3 regions of the Streptomyces spongiicola genome follow, and region 1 is predicted to be linked to each of the others. Evidence: riboswitches for the same ligand, from Rfam matches in the RefSeq annotation. Region 1 holds a riboswitch; each other region holds the start of a gene.

Region 1 (5,673 bases):
CGGCAGGGCCGCGACCATCTCCTGACGCACGGCTACCAGCAGGTATCGATGCGGATGTTCCGGCGCCGCGGCGCGCCGGGCACGGCGCCGCGCGGCCCGGCCGACCACGCCTGCCAGACCGACGGCATGATCGGCCTCGGCTGCGGGGCACGCTCGTACACCTCGGGGCTGCACTACTCCTTCGACTACGCCGTCGACATGCGCCGGATACGCGGGATCATCGACGACTACACGGAGGCGGCGGACTTCACCCGCGCCGAGGTCGGCCGGCCGATCGACGGCGGCGAGGCGCGCCGCCGGCATCTGCTGCAGTCGCTGCTGCAGGCGCGGGGCATGGAGGTGGCCGGCTACCGGGAGCGTTTCGGGAGCACGCCCGCCGAGGACTTCCCCGCCGAGCTGGCCGCGTTCGCCGGGCGCGGCTGGCTGGAGGAGAGCGGGGGGCTGCTGCGGCTCACCCCGGAGGGGCTGGCGTACTCGGACGCGCTGGGTCCCGAGCTGTTCTCGCCCGCCGTGCGGCGGGCCATGGCCGCGTACGAGCCGAAGTGAGGCGCCGATGGATCTGACCGTGCTCTACCGCGGCCCACTGGCGTCGTGCGACTACGACTGCCCCTACTGCCCGTTCGCCAAGCGGCGGGACAGCCGCGACCGACTGCGGGCCGACCGGGCGGCACTGGAGCGGTTCACGGGCTGGGCGGCCGAGGGGCGGGGCGGGGACCGGCTTTCGGTGCTGTTCACCCCGTGGGGCGAGGCGCTGGTGCGCTCGTGGTACCGGCGCGCGCTGACCGAGCTGTCCCGGCTGCCGCACATCCGCAGGGTCGCCGTCCAGACCAATCTGAGCTGCCGCACGGACTGGCTGGACGGCGCGGACGCGCGGAAGCTCGCGCTGTGGTGCACCTACCACCCCGGCCAGACGCCGTACGCGCGCTTCCTCGGCAGGTGCCGGGAGCTGACCGCGCGCGGCATCAGGTTCAGCGTCGGGATCGTCGGCCTCGAGGAGCACCTGGAGTCCGCCCGACGGCTCCGGGCCGATCTCCCGGACCAGGTCTACCTGTGGGTCAACGCGGCAGAGGGGCAGCCCTACACGGACGAGGAGGCAGCCCGCTGGACGGCGCTGGACCCGCTGTTCCCGTACAGCCGGCAACCCCATCGCTCGGTCGGGCTGCCGTGCCGCACGGGCGAGTCGGTCGTCTCGGTGGACGGCGACGGCACGGTGCGGCGCTGCCACTTCGTGCGGTCGGCACTGGGCAACCTCTACGACGGCTCCTACCGCGCGGCGCTGCGGCCGCGGGCCTGCCCGCTCGCGGTGTGCGACTGCCACATCGGCTATGTCCATCTGGAGTCGCTGCCGCTGTACGACGTGTTCGCCGGCGGCGTCCTGGAGCGGATCCCCGCCGGATACCCGGACGCGGTGCCCGGAGGCGGGGACGGGAGCGCCCCGGGCGGGACCGGCGGCGGCGACGCGGGCACGGCCCTCGTCCCTCTCCCGCGGCCGGACGCCCGACCGTTCCCGGCCCCTCTCCCGTTCCCCGGTCCCTCTCCCCTGCGCGGACGGGCGCCAGGTCGGTGACCGGGGTCGAGCGGGGCCGTCATGAGCCCCCTCCCGCGCGCGGGCAGGCCCCGGTGCACGTGGAGCAGTCGTAACGCTTGATCATCGCCCCCTCCCGCGCGCGGGCAGGCCCCGGGAGCGGGGCGCGACGGTCAGAGCGGCAGCAGGTCGGGGCGTTTCGGCGCCACGTGATCGCCGGACGACTCGCCCCTGAGCCGTCGCCCGATCCAGGGCGCCAGGTGCTCGCGGGCCCACTGGATGTCGTCCCGGCGGACTTCCAGGCTGCCGCGCGGGGGCAGCGGAGGCCACGGCTGGTCGGGGTCCGCGGGCACGTCCAGACCGAGCACCTGCGCGGCGCGCAGCGCCACCCGCGTGTGCCCCTCGGGCGAGAGGTGCAGCCGGTCGGCGTCCCAGGCCCGCCTGTCCTGCACCGACCTGAGGGACCAGAGGTCGAGCACGGGGCAGTGGTAGCGGTCGGCGATGGCGCGGACGTGCGCGGTGTACGTGGCGATCCTGCCCCGGAGATGGCGGAGCACGGGCACGCCTCGGGTGTCGAACCCCGTCGTCACCATCACCGTGCCCACGGAGGCGGTGAGGTCGGCGACCGCCCGTTCGAAGCGTTCGGCGACGGCGTCGGGGTCGCTGCCGGGCCGGATGATGTCATTCCCGCCGGCGCAGAACGTCACCAGGTCCGGAGCGAGTTCCCTGGCACGCGGGACCTGCTCCTCCACGATCTGGTCGAGGAGTCTGCCGCGTACGGCGAGATTGGCGTAGCGGAGGCCGTGCTCCGGTAGACGGCCGTCCAGCAGGACCGCGAGACGGTCCGCCCACCCGACGAACCGTCCGTCGGGGCCGGGGTCCCCGACGCCCTCGGTGAAGCTGTCACCGATCGCCGCGTACGACCCGAAGGGTTCCGTTGCTCTTGATCGCGAATCGTCTGCCACGTCGAGCCATCATTCACCGCGTGAAGTGACCTACGCCACCGTAGGGAGGGGGTGACGGTACGTGACATGGACCACCAGGTCGGTTCTCGGCCGAACGGGCACCGCGGGCACAGCGCGCCCTACCCGCGCGCCCGCCCCGACGAAAGCCTGATGGTGACCGCTACGGACCGGCGGGCCCTACCCGCCCGCTCCGCCCCCTGGCCGCTCCGTGCCCGCCCGCTGTCCGATCTCGGCCACCCCCGCACTCCCCGCCCACTCCCCCACTGCCCCGCTGCCTCGCGAGGGCGGTACGAAGGTGTCCGCCGGCCCCCTGCGCGGGGCCGGCGGACGGATGACGCCGCGCGAGGTACCGGCGCAGCGTCAGATCGCGACCCCGTGCCCGCGCAGATAGGCCAGCGGGTCGATGTCCGATCCGTAGCCGGGGCCGGTACGGATCTCGAAGTGCAGGTGCGGGCCGGTGGAGTTGCCGGTCGAGCCGGACAGGCCGATCTGCCGGCCGCCCGTGACGCTCTCTCCGGAGGAGACGGACAGCCGGGAGAGGTGGGCGTACTGCGAGTAGGTGCCGTCGTCGTGCTTGATGACGACTTCGTTGCCGTACGCACCGCTCCACCCGGCCGAGACCACCGTGCCGGGTCCGACGGCCTTCACGGACGTGCCGGTCGGGGCGATGAAGTCCACACCGGTGTGGTAGCCGCTGGACCACATGGCTCCGGCGGCCCTGTACGCGGTGCTGACGCCGCCGGTCACCGGGGCGAAGTAGCCCGACGGGGCGTTCTCGGCGGCGGCTCCCGCCGCCGGGACCCGGGCCGGGGCCGCTGACGGCGCCGCGACGGCGCGGACGGCGGTGCGGGAGGCGCGGTCGGCGGGGGCGGCCGGCTTCTGCGCCGCGGGCCGGTTCCCGGCCTTCGCCGGGGTGCCGCCCTTGGGCTCGCTCTTCGCCTGCGGCGTCGGGGCAGCCTGGACCTTCGGCGTGCCGTGCAGGCTGAGTTCAAGGCCCGGGTGGATCAGCGAGGGGTTCTCGCCGACGGCGGCGCGGTTGTCGGCGTAGAGCTGCTGCCAGCCGCCCGCGACACGCTGCTCGGCGGCGATCTTCGAGAGGTGGTCGCCCGGCACGACGGTGTAGAGCCCTTGCGCCTTGCCGGTCTGCGGTGCCTGGGGGGCGACGGCCTTCTGGACGGTCGGGGCGACGTGCCCGGCGGGCGCGGACTGACCGGCGGTGCTCGCGCCCGCGGCACCCGCGAACGGGATCGCGATGACGGCTCCGCCCGTACCGGCGGCGACGAGTCCGCGCCTGAACGGGCTGGTTCTCGGACGGCGGTGCTTCCCCTTACCGGGCATGGCGCTTTCCTCTCCGCCGCCTGCGAGGTGAGCTGTCGGGTTCGGGCTGGAGCCGCCCGGCCGCGCGTGGGCACGGCTTCACCCCAAGCCGTCCGGGGTCACGGAACGGCGCGGTACCTGGGTCCCCCGCTCCTGCCGCATGTGTGGGTGGGTGCGATATTCCGGACGGCGGCAGGATGAGGCGTTCCGACCGGATTGCGGTGACCGTATGGGAGCCGGGCCGACGGGAACAAGCCGTCATTTCCCCACTGAATCGATCTGCCGGATATCAGCACACATTTCCCGGTCACGCTGCGTGGATTCCGGATCAGCGACTTCCACGCGGGCAGGGGAGTTGAGCCATCGGACTCTCCACGGAACGTCACGGATATGATTCACCTCACGGGTGAACGGCCATAACGATTCCTATCGGCGCAGATTACCCAAAAGATGCCAACTCGGACACTTTACATATTGCTCACTCTCGGCATTTAATGCCTCGAACAACACGAAAGCCCTTTAATCCCCGCCCGGCCGGAATCCCTGTTCCCGCAGCGGACACCCCGCGGTGGTCCAGCCCACCCGGACCCCGCACCCGGCACGGCCGCACCGGCGCCTCATCGGTCACGGCACTGCGCACCACGGCCCACCGGGATCGGGGCACCACTCGCCGAGGCCCCCCGCGTAACGCGAAATAATTGCCTGAGTAACCGATGTCGTAATGTCAGCACCGCGCCATCGTCGGCGAGCAGCGCCGACCGCAGACACGGAGGAGCCCCCGTGACGCAGCAGCTGCCCAGGACCCCGTCGGCCGAACCCGAGCTGGCGGGCGTGCGCAACTTCCGGGACGTGGGCGGGCTGCCGACCGTGGACGGACGGCGCGTTCGGTCCGGACTGCTCTTCCGCAGCGGCCATCTCGCGCACGCGACGGATTCGGACACGGCCTTCCTGTCCTCACTCGGGCTCCACACGGTCTTCGACTTCCGCAATGCCGCCGACCAGCGGCTGGAGGGGCCGGACGTCGAACTCTCGGGAGTGCGCAACGTCAATATCCCGCTGTCGGACCCGGCCGACGGGGCGGAGTTCTGGCGCATGGTGCGTGACGGGAACCTCGATCAGCTGAAGTCGATCCTCGCCGACGGCCAAGCGGCGGGGCGGATGATCGCCTCCTACCGCACGCTCATCAGGGAGCGCACCGCCGAGCACAGCCGCGTCCTGCACGCACTGGCCGACGACAGCACACCGGCGCTGATGCACTGCGCGGCGGGCAAGGACCGGGCGGGCCTGTCCATCGCCGTCTCACTGCTGGCGGTGGGTGTCGAGCGGGACGCCATCGAGGCGGACTACCTCAAGTCGAACGACCCCCACCGGCGCTACCGGGTGCGGCGCAGCGACAGCTCACCGGCCGGGATGTCGCCCGAGGTGATGGAGCTGCTGAAGCCGCTGTTCGACGCCCGGGCCGAGTACCTGGCCGCGGCGTTCGAGACCATGGAGGAGGTCTGGGGCGGCACCGAGCGCTATCTGGAGGAGGGCCTCGGCCTGACGCCCGCGACGCGGGAGCGGTTGCGGGAGCGGCTGGTGGACGGCACGGTCTGACCCACGGCCGGCCGCTCGTCCCGGACCGGCCGCTCGTCCCGGACCGGCCACTCGTCCCGGACCGGCCGCCCGCGCCGGAGCCGCTGCCCTCCCCGGAGCCGCTGACGGGCCCGGAACGGGGCCCGGAACGGGGCCCGCGCCGGAGCCGGCGCGCCGGGGACACCGCGCCGGACCCGGCATGCCGGACCCAACGCACCGAACCCAACGCACCGGGCCCAACGCACCGGGCCCAACGCACCGGGCCCCGGCCCGGCAGGGGATCACTCCGCG
Region 2 (5,673 bases), 3.3 Mb from region 1:
GGTTCGAGGGCCAGGGCCTCGACAAGGGCCATGTCGTACACGACCTCCTCTTCCGGCGCCGGAGCGGATGACGGCGAAGTCGCGGTTCGCCGGCCCAACCCGAAGCGGACGGCGCCGAGGGCCCCTCCCGGGCGGCTGAGTCCGGCGAGGATCCGCCGGCACCCGAACGAACAGCACCCAGCACCCAGCGCCCATCCAGGAGCCCGGGCACCGACGGCACCGGCGCCGTCGCGCGTTGTCCGTACCTCTCGTTAGGGTCGTGTGGTGTCCGACTGGTCCCCGCAGCCGCATCCGGCCGCCCGCCCCGCCGTCCCGGCGTGCGACGAGCGGCCGCTCTTCGACGCCGTGCCGGAGCGTGCCCGCTGGCGCTACAAGCCGCGACGCGACTTCTGGCGCAGCGGGCCCGTCCGCGCGTGGGCGCTGATCACTCTGCTGGCCCTCTCGGGACTGATGATCCTCGCGCTGGTGCGCGAACAGACCGGGACAGAGGGCTTCCTGGTCGGACTCGGTCTCGCCGTGCTTCCCGTGCCGCTCCTGGCCGCGGCGTTCCGCTGGCTGGACCGGGTCGAACCGGGTCCCTGGCGCAACCTCGTCTTCGCCTTCGCCTGGGGTGCCTGTGCGGCCGCCCTCGTCGCCATCATCGCCAACACGTTCGCGACCCGGTGGATAGCCACCGCCACGGCCGACCCGACGCACGCCGACGCGATCGGCGCGACCGTCGTCGCGCCCGTGGTCGAGGAGACCGCCAAGGCGGCCGCCGTGCTGCTGCTCTTCCTCTTCCGGAGGCAGGACTTCACGGGCCTGGTCGACGGTGTCGTGATCGCCGGTTTCACCGCCACCGGTTTCGCCTTCACGGAGAACATCCTCTACCTCGGCAACGCCTTCGGCGAGGACCAGCAGTTCGGCACCTCGGGCTTCGCCTCCGTCACGGCGGCGACGTTCTTCGTCAGAATCGTGATGTCGCCGTTCGCCCATCCGCTGTTCACGGTGCTCACGGGCATCGGCTTCGGCCTGGCGGCGGCCTCGGCGCGGCACCGGAGGGTCCGCAGGGTCGCACTGCCGCTGCTCGGCCTGCTCCTCGCCATGGGCATGCACGCGCTGTGGAACGGCTCGGCGGTCTTCGGCCCGCTGGGCTTCTACGCGGTGTACGCGGCCTTCATGGTGCCCGCCTTCGGTCTGCTGACCTGGCTGGCGGTGTGGACCCGGCAGCGCGAGCTGCGCACCGTCGCCGCGGAACTGCCCGCGTACGCCGCGGCGGGCTGGCTGGCCCCGGCCGAACCGCTCGCGCTGTCCTCCATGAAGGCCCGCACGATGGCCCGGGACGTGGCGGGCCGCACCCACGGCCCGGCCGCCGCACGCGCGGTCTCCGAGTACGAGATCTTCGCCACCTCCCTGGCCTTCCTCCGGCACCGGGCCGGGCGGGGCGCGGCCGAGCCGGACTTCACCGCCCGGGAGCAGGAGCTGCTGCACCACCTCTGGCAGCGCAGGGGCGTCGCGGGCCCGGCCCTGACGTACGCCGCCCGTGCGACGGGCCGGGCCTGGCAGCCCCCGCCGCATCTGGACTACAGCGGCTTCAACCCGTACCGCGGCTGACCGCTGCTGATCGGTGGACGGGTCGAGACCGTGGACGCGGGGAGACGAGGGATGCGGGGAGACGGGGGACGCGGAGAGACAGGGGCACACCGGACGCGTGCCCTCCGGGCGGCCCGTCCCCGGGGCATGGCACGACCCCAGGTGGCCCGGGCGCCGGTGGGGCGCGTAGCCGGGCCGCCAGCGGCCCGGGCCGCCGGCGCCCGGACAGCAACGGCTCCCTGTCAGACCGGACGGGCCGACCGAGGGGCGGGCCGGGAGTTGCCGACGGGCCGAGGGGGATCAGATGGGCCGTGTGGCCGAAGGGCCGGGGGCCGGGGGGATTCACCGGGCCGAGGGACCCCACGGGCCCCACGGACCAGACGGTCAGACGGAGAGGCCCTTGCCTCGCAGCCAGGCGGCGGGGTCGATACCGTCACCACCCGGTGTGTGCACCTCGAGGTGCAGATGCGGGCCGGTGACATTGCCGGTGGCGCCGACCCGCCCGATGGTCTCGGAGGTGGAGACCTTCTGCCCCGCGCTCACGGTCATCGACGACAGATGGCTGTACCAGACCTCGGTACCGTCCTCGAGTTCCAGAACGATGTGGTAGCCGTACGACCCGGACCAGCCGGCCGACTTGATCGTGCCGCCGTGCACGGCCTTGACCGGGGTACCCGTCGGAGCGGCGAAGTCGAGACCCGTGTGGTAGCCGGAGGACCACAGTGATCCGGCCTGCCCGAAGGTGGAGGTGAGGGTGTACGACGAGGTCGGCAGGGAGTAGCTCGCCGCGAGCTTGGCGAGTCGCTCGGCCTCCGCCTTGCGCGCGGCCTCCTCCGCGGCCTTGCGCTCAGCCTCGGCGGCCGCTTCGGCAGCCTTCGCCGCCTCGGTCTTCTGCTGCTTCGCCTCGGCGGCGGCCTGCTCCGCGGCGGCCTGTTCGGCGGCCGCCCGCGCCTCGGCCTCTGCGTTGGCCTGCTGCTGCTCGGCCTGCTGGAGGATCCGGGCGCGCAGGGCCTCGCCCGCGTCGCCCCCCTCACCCGTGGTGTCGGCCGAGGTGAGCGGGCCGTCTGCGACGACCTCGTCAGCCGGCTCGTCCTGTATCAAGGAGCCCACGCCGGGCAGCGACTCGGGGTCCGGGAGTTTGTCCGCGATGACATCGGGCAGGGAGATGGAGACCGCGGGCTTGTCCTGGGCGGTGGCCATGCCGCCCGCGCCGACGGCGGCGATGACGCCGACACCGAGGACGGTGGAACTCCGCGCGAGCGCGTTGCGCTGCTTGACCACGCGGTGCCTGCCGCGGACGGGACGGACCGACTCCTCGGTCGGGTTCCACTCCTCCGCCGCGGGGGCGGAAGCCCACCGGTCGCCGGGTACCCACTGCGTAGTGGGGGGCTCCTGGAGGGCAGGCTCGTTGGACGCCACGGAGGCGTTCTCCTTTCCTTCCTTCTCACCTACCGGGTTAGCTGACGGGTTCGGAGCAGGAAGGTCTCCTTCGGGCACCGCGAAGTGCCCGATTCACCCCAAATAGATGGTTCCCCGGTTCCCTTGCGGGATTCGGCGCATGCGCACGGTGCCGCCTCTTGCGACGGCTGGGACGACCGCGCTGCGTTATCGAACGTTAATAGAGATCGAGGCCCGATTCCAAGCTGTTCCCGCTGATCGTTAGGAACGTTGGCCAGAGCTTAAGCACAACAACCGGTGCAAAATCGGCAAGTTGCCGCCCGTAATCGAGGCCAGCATTTCTGACAGTTCGTCAAATGTTATGCGGAGGGCTCCGCTTCGATCACGCTCCGTAGCGTCAGCCCATCGGCCCACCCCGGCCAACCCACCCGCCGTCCTACGCCACACAAGCACCACAAGCACCACAAGCACCACAAGCACCAACGGGACCTGCCACGGGAGGCCGGCGTCGTCCGGCGCCCCGCTGACTACCGCTCCCCGCGCCGGGTGACCGCGAGCAGCGCCATGTCGTCCGTCGCCGCACCGCCCGTGTGCCGGCGCACATCGGCGACGACCACGTCCAGCAGTTCCTCCGGGCCGGAGAAGGCACGGCCGCCCAGCCGGCTGCGCGGGTCGTACATCACACCGTGCGCGTCCCGTGCCTCGGACAGGCCGTCGGTGTAGAGCAGGAGCGTGCCACCGGGCGGATAGGAGGTCTCGGACACCAGATCGGGCCAGGTCCCCAGGTCCATACCCAGGGGCAGCGCCCGCTCGGGCGGATTCAGCACGAGCAGCGCGCCGTCCGCCGCGATCAGCAGCGGCGACGGATGCCCCCGGTTGACGATCCTGATCCGTTCTCCGTCGCCCGGGACCTCGGCGAGCACGGCGGTGGTGAAGCCCTCGGAACTCTCGGAGTTCTCGGAGTTCTCGGACCCGGCCTCCCACGCGCCCTCGCGCGCCAGCGCCCGCTCAAGCCGCTGCGCGACCCCCGCCAGCGAGGGCTCCTGCTCGGCTGCCTCGCGGAAGGCACCCAGGACCAGGGCCACCGTCCCGACCGCGCCCAGACCCTTCCCCCGCACGTCCCCCACGATCAGCCGCACCCCGTACGGGGTCTCCTGCACGGCGTACAGGTCCCCGCCGATGAACGCGTCCCGCTCGGCCGCCTCGTACCGGGCGGCGACCTGCAAGCCGTCGATCCGCTCGTCCGGAGTCGGCAGCACGGCCCGCTGCGCCGCCTCCGCGACGAACCGGGCCGACGCCAGGCGCTCCCCGCTCAGGCGCACGATCCGATTGAGGACGAGGGCCAGCACGGAGACCGTGAACACGGTCAGTATCTCCGTGATGGCCGGGATCCCCGTGAGTCGGTCGCTGTAGATGTGCATCCCGGTGACCGCCACGCAGGCGGCGACGCCGGTGGCCGCCGTCCAGCGCAACGAGCAGAAGGGGGCGGCGATCAGCGGTGCCGCCGTGAAGAGGGGTACGGCCGTGAAGGTGTCGGGTGTTCCCAGGTCGTAGAAGACCCCGCCCACGATCAGCAGCCACGGGAGCAGGGTGACGAGGCGGCGGCCACCGTTCTGCCACCCTTCCCCGCCGCGTTCTCGATGCCGCAACACTGTCTCCTGCCGGGTCCGTCCAGGCCGCGGACGGTACCGCGCCCCATTCAGGCTGACCGCAACAGCTCCGCCCGACGCATCGCCATCGGCCAACCGGCCCAGCCCGCGGGCACCGCCCCCGGCGGCCGCGGGTCACCAGGGGGCCCTCCTGGTGACGGGGCCGCGCGGGACACCGCCCGTCGGCGCCGGTCAGCGCCGGTCAGCGCCGGTCAGCGTCCGCACGCGGCTAGCGGTCTTCGCCGAGATGGCGCTCCGCGTAGACCTTCAGCGCGTCCCGGACGAAGGCCGCCGTGCCCTCGCCGTGCCGGTCGTAACCGGCCGTGAAGCGCGGATCGGCGACGTACATCTCACCCAGACCGATCACATACGACCTGGTGGGGGTGGCCGTCACCGAGAGCCACTCGCAGTGGCGCCGAGCGATGGCCTGGGCCTCCTCGCTGTCCGGCGCAAGCCCGTCCCTCAGAGCCTGCCCGAAATCGCGGGCGATCGCGACCTGGCGGTCCCGGAAGTCGCGCTTCTCCCGCGCGCTCAGCGAGCGCCACCAGCGGTCGCCCTCCTGGTACGCCCTGCGGCCCCAGCGCTCGGTCACCTCCTCCTCGTAGCGGGTGTGGTCGAAGCCGTCGAAGACCTCTTCGGCCATCAGTTCCTCTCCTCTCTCGGTCCGGTCGAGAGTGGTCCGCACCGAGGCGATCTGCCGCCCGATGCGCTCCCGCTCCTGCTCCAGCAGCCTCAGGTGCGCGCGCAGTGCGGTGGCCGTGTCCCGCTGGCCGTCCAGAACCCGCGCGATGGCGGGCAGGCCGAGGCCCAGCTCCCGCAACAGCAGGATGCGCTGCAGCCGGACCAGGGCGTCCTGGTCGTAGTAGCGGTAGCCGTTGCCGCCGATCCGGCTCGGCGGGAGGAGCCCGAGTTCCCCGTAGTGGCGAAGCGTGCGGCTCGTCGTGCCGGCTTTCCTGGCGATCTGCTGGATGGACCACTCCATGCCCGGAACGCTAGATCTTGACGCTGCGTGAAGGTCAAGGCGAGAAGAACCGGCCCCGGGGAACACCGGCCG
Region 3 (5,673 bases), 1.8 Mb from region 1:
GACATGGCTGATGTCGTCGTAGAAGAAGACCAGGTCACCGGGGAGCAGATCGGCCGTGGCCACTCGCTGCCCGGCCCCCATCTGGTCCCAGGTGGTGCGGGGCAGATCGACGCCCGCCGCGCGCCAGGCCGCCTGGGTGAGCCCCGAGGAGTCGTACGAACTCGGGCCGGTCGCGCCCCGGACGTACGGCTTGCCTATCTGGGCGTGCGCGAAGGACAGCACCTTCTCGGCCTTGGCCGCGTATGTGCCGCCGGCCGTCGCGGAACCGCCCTCCCTGCCCGTCGCAGTGCCCGTGCCCGTCGCGGTGCCCGTGCCCGTGCCGCCGTCCGTCCCTTCCCATGCCTGCCGCTCGCGCTCCTGGAACCGCCACTCGACCTCGGCCACCGTGCCGGCCGAGGCTTCGGCCTCCGCCCTGGCCTCCGCCTTCCGGCGGGCCTGCTGCTCCTTCGCGCGCTCGACTTCGGCGAGCCGCGTCCGGTCATCGGCGGTCAGCCGCGACAGCAGCTCCCTCGCCCCCGCGAGCTTCTGCTGGGCGGCCTGCTTCCTGGCGCGCAGCGGCTCCTGCGAGTCCGTGAGCGGCTCCAGGTTCCCGGCGGCCTGCCGGGCCTGCCCGGGTCGCTCGGCCTGCTCGGCCTGCCCGGGTCGCTCGGCCTGTTCGGCGGCCTCGGCCGACCGGGTCCGGTGCTCGGTGACGGCGCCGTGCTGCTGCCCGGCCGGCAGGTCCACCGGCTGCGCCTGGTCGGTGTGGACCCGCGGGTCTTCGGCGAGCAGCAGCGCGGTGGCCGGGGCGACGGCGCCCGTGCGGTCCGGGGTCGCGGCCTGGACGCCCAGGGCGCGCCGGGACTCGCCGAACGCCTCCGTGCGCGCGGCGGTTTCGTCGAGGGAACGGTCCACCGTGCGGCGCTGCTGCCCGGTGGCCTCCTTCGCCCTGCCGTGCTCCTTCGCCCTGCCGAACTCCTGGTTCGGCGAACCCGCCTGCCGGTAGAGGTCGTCGACCTTCTTCTGGACCTCCTCGACGGTGGGCTTCGTGCCGGCTGTCGCGTTCTGGGCCGAGAGGAGCGAGACTCCCGCTATGGCGGCCGTCGTGAACCCGACGGCGGGTGTGCTGGTACGTGTGCGGCTGCGCGGCTTGCGGTGCGACGCCAAGGCCGGCATCTCCTTCCGTGGAACGCCTACCGGGTTAGCTGTCGGGTTCGGACGGAACGGAAGGCTGCCCTACGGGCCGGGTGAAGGCCGGCCCGATTCACCCCGGTTGTGCTTGATGAGTGGGTCCCCGGTTCCGAACTCCTTTGCAAGAGCAACGGATTCGGCGCGGCTGCCCGGCTGGCGTGGTTCGCCGAAGGGGGTACGGGCCGCCTGGGCGAGCACGCTAGCCAAAGTGTGGTGCTGCTGTGAAGGAGGGTGTTCGATATGCCCGATACATTTCCGTTACCTTGGCGCTGCGTGTCCGTGTCATGACCAGAGGTGTCCGGTACTGATTCCCCGGAAGGCGGCGGCGGACCGTCAGTGGGGCCGCCTAGACTCGGAGAGCGATGAGCAGCCTCTTTGACGACAGTTTCCTGGCGGACCTCCGGCGGACCCCGGTCCCGGAGGAGCCCCCGCCGCCGGAGGACCACGAGCACCTTCCGGCGGAGGAGGTCCCGCACGACCTCTTCGAGGGCGGGTTCGACGAGCCCGGACCCGGTGACGCCTTCTACCGGGACGGCGCCCCGCGCCCGGTCATCGACCCGGCCGCCCTGCTGAGCGGGCTGAACGAGCAGCAGCGTGCCGCCGTCGTCCACACCGGCTCCCCGCTGCTCATCGTCGCCGGTGCCGGCTCCGGCAAGACCCGGGTGCTGACCCACCGGATCGCCCATCTGCTGGCGACCCGCGAGGTGCACCCCGGCCAGATACTGGCGATCACCTTCACCAACAAGGCCGCGGGCGAGATGAAGGAGCGCGTCGAGCAGCTCGTCGGCCCGCGCGCCCGCGCCATGTGGGTCTCCACCTTCCACAGCGCCTGCGTCCGCATACTGCGCAGGGAGAGCAAGAAGCTCGGCTTCACCTCGTCCTTCTCGATCTACGACGCCGCCGACTCCAAGCGGTTGATGGCACTGGTCTGCCGCGATCTGGACCTCGATCCGAAGCGCTACCCGCCGAAGGCGTTCAGCGCCAAGATCTCGAACCTGAAGAACGAGCTGGTCGACGAGGAGGCCTTCGCCGCCGAGGCCGGGGGTGCCGGCCGGTCCGACGGCTCCGGGGGAGGCTTCGAGCAGACGCTGGCCGAGGCGTACCGGATGTACCAGGCCCGGCTGCGCGAGGCCAACGCGCTGGACTTCGACGACATCATCATGACCACGGTCCATCTGCTGCAGGCGTTCCCGGAGGTCGCCGAGCACTACCGGCGCCGGTTCCGCCACGTCCTGGTCGACGAGTACCAGGACACCAACCACGCCCAGTACACCCTCGTGCGCGAGCTGGTCGGCACGGGGTACGACGACCTCGGCCCCGCCGAGCTGTGCGTGGTGGGCGACGCCGACCAGTCGATCTACGCCTTCCGCGGTGCCACCATCCGCAACATCCTCCAGTTCGAGGAGGACTACCCGGACGCGACCACGATCCTGCTCGAGCAGAACTACCGCTCGTCCCAGACGATCCTCTCCGCGGCCAACGCGGTGATCGAGCGCAACGAGAGCCGCCGTCCCAAGAACCTGTGGACGAACGCGGGCGCGGGCGCGCGGATCACCGGCTACGTCGCGGACACCGAGCACGACGAGGCCCAGTTCGTCGCCGACGAGATCGACCGGCTGGCGGACGCCGGCGAGGCCAGGGCCGGCGAAGTGGCGGTCTTCTACCGGACCAACGCGCAGTCCCGTGTCTTCGAGGAGATCTTCATCCGCGTCGGCCTGCCCTACAAGGTCGTCGGCGGTGTGCGCTTCTACGAGCGCAAGGAGGTCCGGGACGTCCTGGCGTACCTGAGGGTCCTCGCCAACCCCGAGGACAACGTGCCGCTGCGGCGCATCCTGAACGTACCGAAGCGCGGCATCGGCGAGCGCGCCGAGGCGATGATCGACGCCCTCGCGCTGCGGGAGCGGATCACCTTCCCGCAGGCGCTGCGCCGAGTCGACGAGGCGTACGGCATGGCCGCCCGCTCCGCCAACGCCGTGAAGCGCTTCAACACGCTCATGGAGGAGCTGCGCACCGTCGTCGACTCGGGCGCCGGTCCCGCGGTGGTGCTGGAAGCCGTGCTGGAGCGGACCGGCTATCTCGCCGAACTCCAGGCGTCCACCGACCCCCAGGACGAGACCCGTATCGAGAACCTCCAGGAACTCGCGGCGGTGGCCCTGGAGTTCGAGCAGGAGCGCGGCGCCGAGGAGGGGTCGGGCACCCTCGCGGAGTTCCTGGAGCAGGTCGCGCTCGTCGCCGACTCCGACCAGATCCCCGACGACGAGGAGGGCGGCGGCGTCATCACGCTGATGACGCTGCACACCGCGAAGGGCCTGGAGTTCCCCGTCGTGTTCCTCACCGGCATGGAGGACGGCGTCTTCCCGCACATGCGGGCGCTCGGCCAGACCAAGGAACTGGAGGAGGAGCGCCGGCTGGCGTACGTGGGGATCACCCGTGCCCGGGAGCGCCTCTATCTGACGCGTTCCTCGATGCGCAGCGCCTGGGGCCAGCCCGCCTACAACCCGCCCTCGCGCTTCCTGGAGGAGATCCCCGACGCCCACCTGGAGTGGAAGCGGACGGGCCGGACGGCGGCGCCCGCCGGGCCGGCGCCCGGCGTCGTCTCGGCACTGTCGTCGTCCCGGTCCCGCTCCGGCCCGTCCGGCTTCGCGACCCGGCGGACGACGGACAAGCCGGTGATCGCCCTGGCCGTCGGGGACCGGGTCACCCACGACCAGTTCGGGCTGGGCACCGTGATGGCGGTGACGGGTTCGGGTGGCGACGCCCAGGCGACGATCGACTTCGGCGACGCCAAGCCGAAGCGGCTGCTGCTGCGGTACGCGCCGGTGGAGAAGCTCTGACGAGCCGGGAGGCCGCGCGCCCGGGGCCGTTCCGCGGGGAACTTCCGCGGGGCCCGGGCCGGTGCCGGTACGCCCTCCGGGTGAGCGGGCACGAGTAGGGCGGGCCGGCGCGAGTGGGACGCGTGCGTCGGGCGTGCCGGCGCGAGTAGGGCGGGCGTGCGTCGGGCATGGGCGGACGCGCGTCGGGCATGGACGGGCCGGGGCGGGCCGGCTGGGAGCCGGACCGCGCCGCTGCCGGGGGGATCAGGCGGGGCTCAGGCCGTGGCTGCGCAGCCACGCGAGCGGGTCGATCGCCGACCCGCCGCCGGGCCGCACCTCGAAGTGGAGATGCGGGCCGGTGGAGTTGCCCGAGTTGCCGGAGTACGCGATCACGTCACCGGCCTTGACCTGGCCGGAGCGGATCTTGGTGCTGCTCAGATGGCAGTACCAGGTCTCCGTGCCGTCGGCGGCGGTGACGATGGCCATGTTGCCGTAGGCGCTGTTCCACTGCGTCCGCACGGTGCCGTCGGTCGCGGCCATCACCGGCGTACCGTACGAGACCGGGAAGTCGATCCCGGTGTGCATGGACATCCAGTTGACCCCGGCCTGACCGTAGTAGGCGCTGAGGCCGCGCTGGGCGACGGGGAGGGCGAACTTCGGCCGCAGTTTCTCGCGGAGGACGGCCTCCTCCTCGCGCTTCTTGCGCTCCGCCTCCTGACGCGCCTTGAGGTCGATGCGCTCCTGGGTCCGGCTCGCGCGGTCACCGAAGTCGCGGGCGTCGGCGCTGAGCGCGGCGAGCTGGGTGTCGAGCGCGTTGTTGGCGACGACGGGCTTCACGGCCGGCTTGTCGGCGGCCGTGACCGCGGACTTGCCGTCCTGCGGCTGGTCGCCGTCGGTGAGCCCGCCGACCGAGGCGGCCGCCACACCGGCGACCCCCATCACGCAGACGGACGGTACGGCGACGGTGAGCAGTGCCGAACGCTTGGCGGGGGTGCGGCGGCGGCCGCGGGCGCCGCCCGCCCTGCGCACGGGGCGGGCCGGGTCGGCGGAGGCGAGGGTGACGGCCGGTGCCGTGACGGTGGCGGCGGCGGCGATCAGCTCGGCCTCGTGGTCATGACCGGAGGGCACGTCCTCGCCGTACGCGTCCGCCGCCGACCGCTGCGGCTCGTACTCGGCGTACTCCGCGTGCTCTTCGGTGGTCCCGGTCCCGCCGACGGCTCCGGTCTCGGTCCAGGTCGCTGTCTCGGTCTCGGTCCAGGTCGTGGTCTCCGCGACGGCCCCGGTCTCGGTCCAGGTCGCGGTCTCGCCGCCGAGGCCGGCTTCGGTCTCCCAGCCGTTCCCGGTGCCGTTCCCGGTGCCGGGCCGCGTCGCCTGCGGTGCGCCGAACTCGGTGGCGGGAGAGAACTGTTCGGGGATGAACGCCGAGGCTTGATCGTGCGGATCCCCGTGCACCGCGTACCCGGAGTGCTCGGGTTCCGGCGTCTGCCCGGCGTGGTCGCCGTACGGGGGGTGGACGGCGGTGGTGTCGGCTCCCGCGGAGTTCCACGCGGTGGCGTCGTAGGCACCGGTCTCGTACGACGTCGCCGCGGCGTGGCCGGTCGCCGTCCAGTGGCCGCCCGTGTCGTAAGGCTGCGACTGCGGCTGCAACTCGAACTGCTCGGCCGTGAACTGCCCCGCCTCGTTCCAGGCG

The links. A riboswitch is a leader RNA that binds a small molecule or an ion and turns the genes downstream of it on or off. The one in region 1 is predicted to bind cyclic di-AMP.
Region 2: another riboswitch for cyclic di-AMP. It lies ahead of DDQ41_RS14550 (M23 family metallopeptidase); the one in region 1 lies ahead of DDQ41_RS28555 (M23 family metallopeptidase).
Region 3: another riboswitch for cyclic di-AMP. It lies ahead of DDQ41_RS21210 (C40 family peptidase); the one in region 1 lies ahead of DDQ41_RS28555 (M23 family metallopeptidase).

The regions. Positions count from the first base shown of each region.
Region 1 covers NZ_CP029254.1:6,576,756-6,582,428, reverse strand. The annotation lists gene DDQ41_RS28570 (STM4012 family radical SAM protein) at 1-546, shown strand, start outside; gene DDQ41_RS28565 (STM4011 family radical SAM protein) at 554-1,567, shown strand; gene DDQ41_RS28560 (SGNH/GDSL hydrolase family protein) at 1,699-2,490, opposite strand; gene DDQ41_RS28555 (M23 family metallopeptidase) at 2,851-3,828, opposite strand; cyclic di-AMP (ydaO/yuaA leader) riboswitch at 3,831-3,988, opposite strand; gene DDQ41_RS28550 (tyrosine-protein phosphatase) at 4,588-5,403, shown strand.
Region 2 covers NZ_CP029254.1:3,321,551-3,327,223, forward strand. The annotation lists gene trmB (tRNA (guanosine(46)-N7)-methyltransferase TrmB) at 1-71, shown strand, start outside; gene DDQ41_RS14545 (PrsW family intramembrane metalloprotease) at 265-1,593, shown strand; gene DDQ41_RS14550 (M23 family metallopeptidase) at 1,957-2,991, opposite strand; cyclic di-AMP (ydaO/yuaA leader) riboswitch at 3,003-3,139, opposite strand; gene DDQ41_RS14555 (PP2C family protein-serine/threonine phosphatase) at 3,498-4,619, opposite strand; gene DDQ41_RS14560 (MerR family transcriptional regulator) at 4,849-5,601, opposite strand.
Region 3 covers NZ_CP029254.1:4,808,237-4,813,909, forward strand. The annotation lists gene DDQ41_RS21210 (C40 family peptidase) at 1-1,155, opposite strand, end outside; cyclic di-AMP (ydaO/yuaA leader) riboswitch at 1,154-1,322, opposite strand; gene pcrA (DNA helicase PcrA) at 1,533-4,004, shown strand; gene DDQ41_RS21220 (M23 family metallopeptidase) at 4,248-5,673, opposite strand, start outside.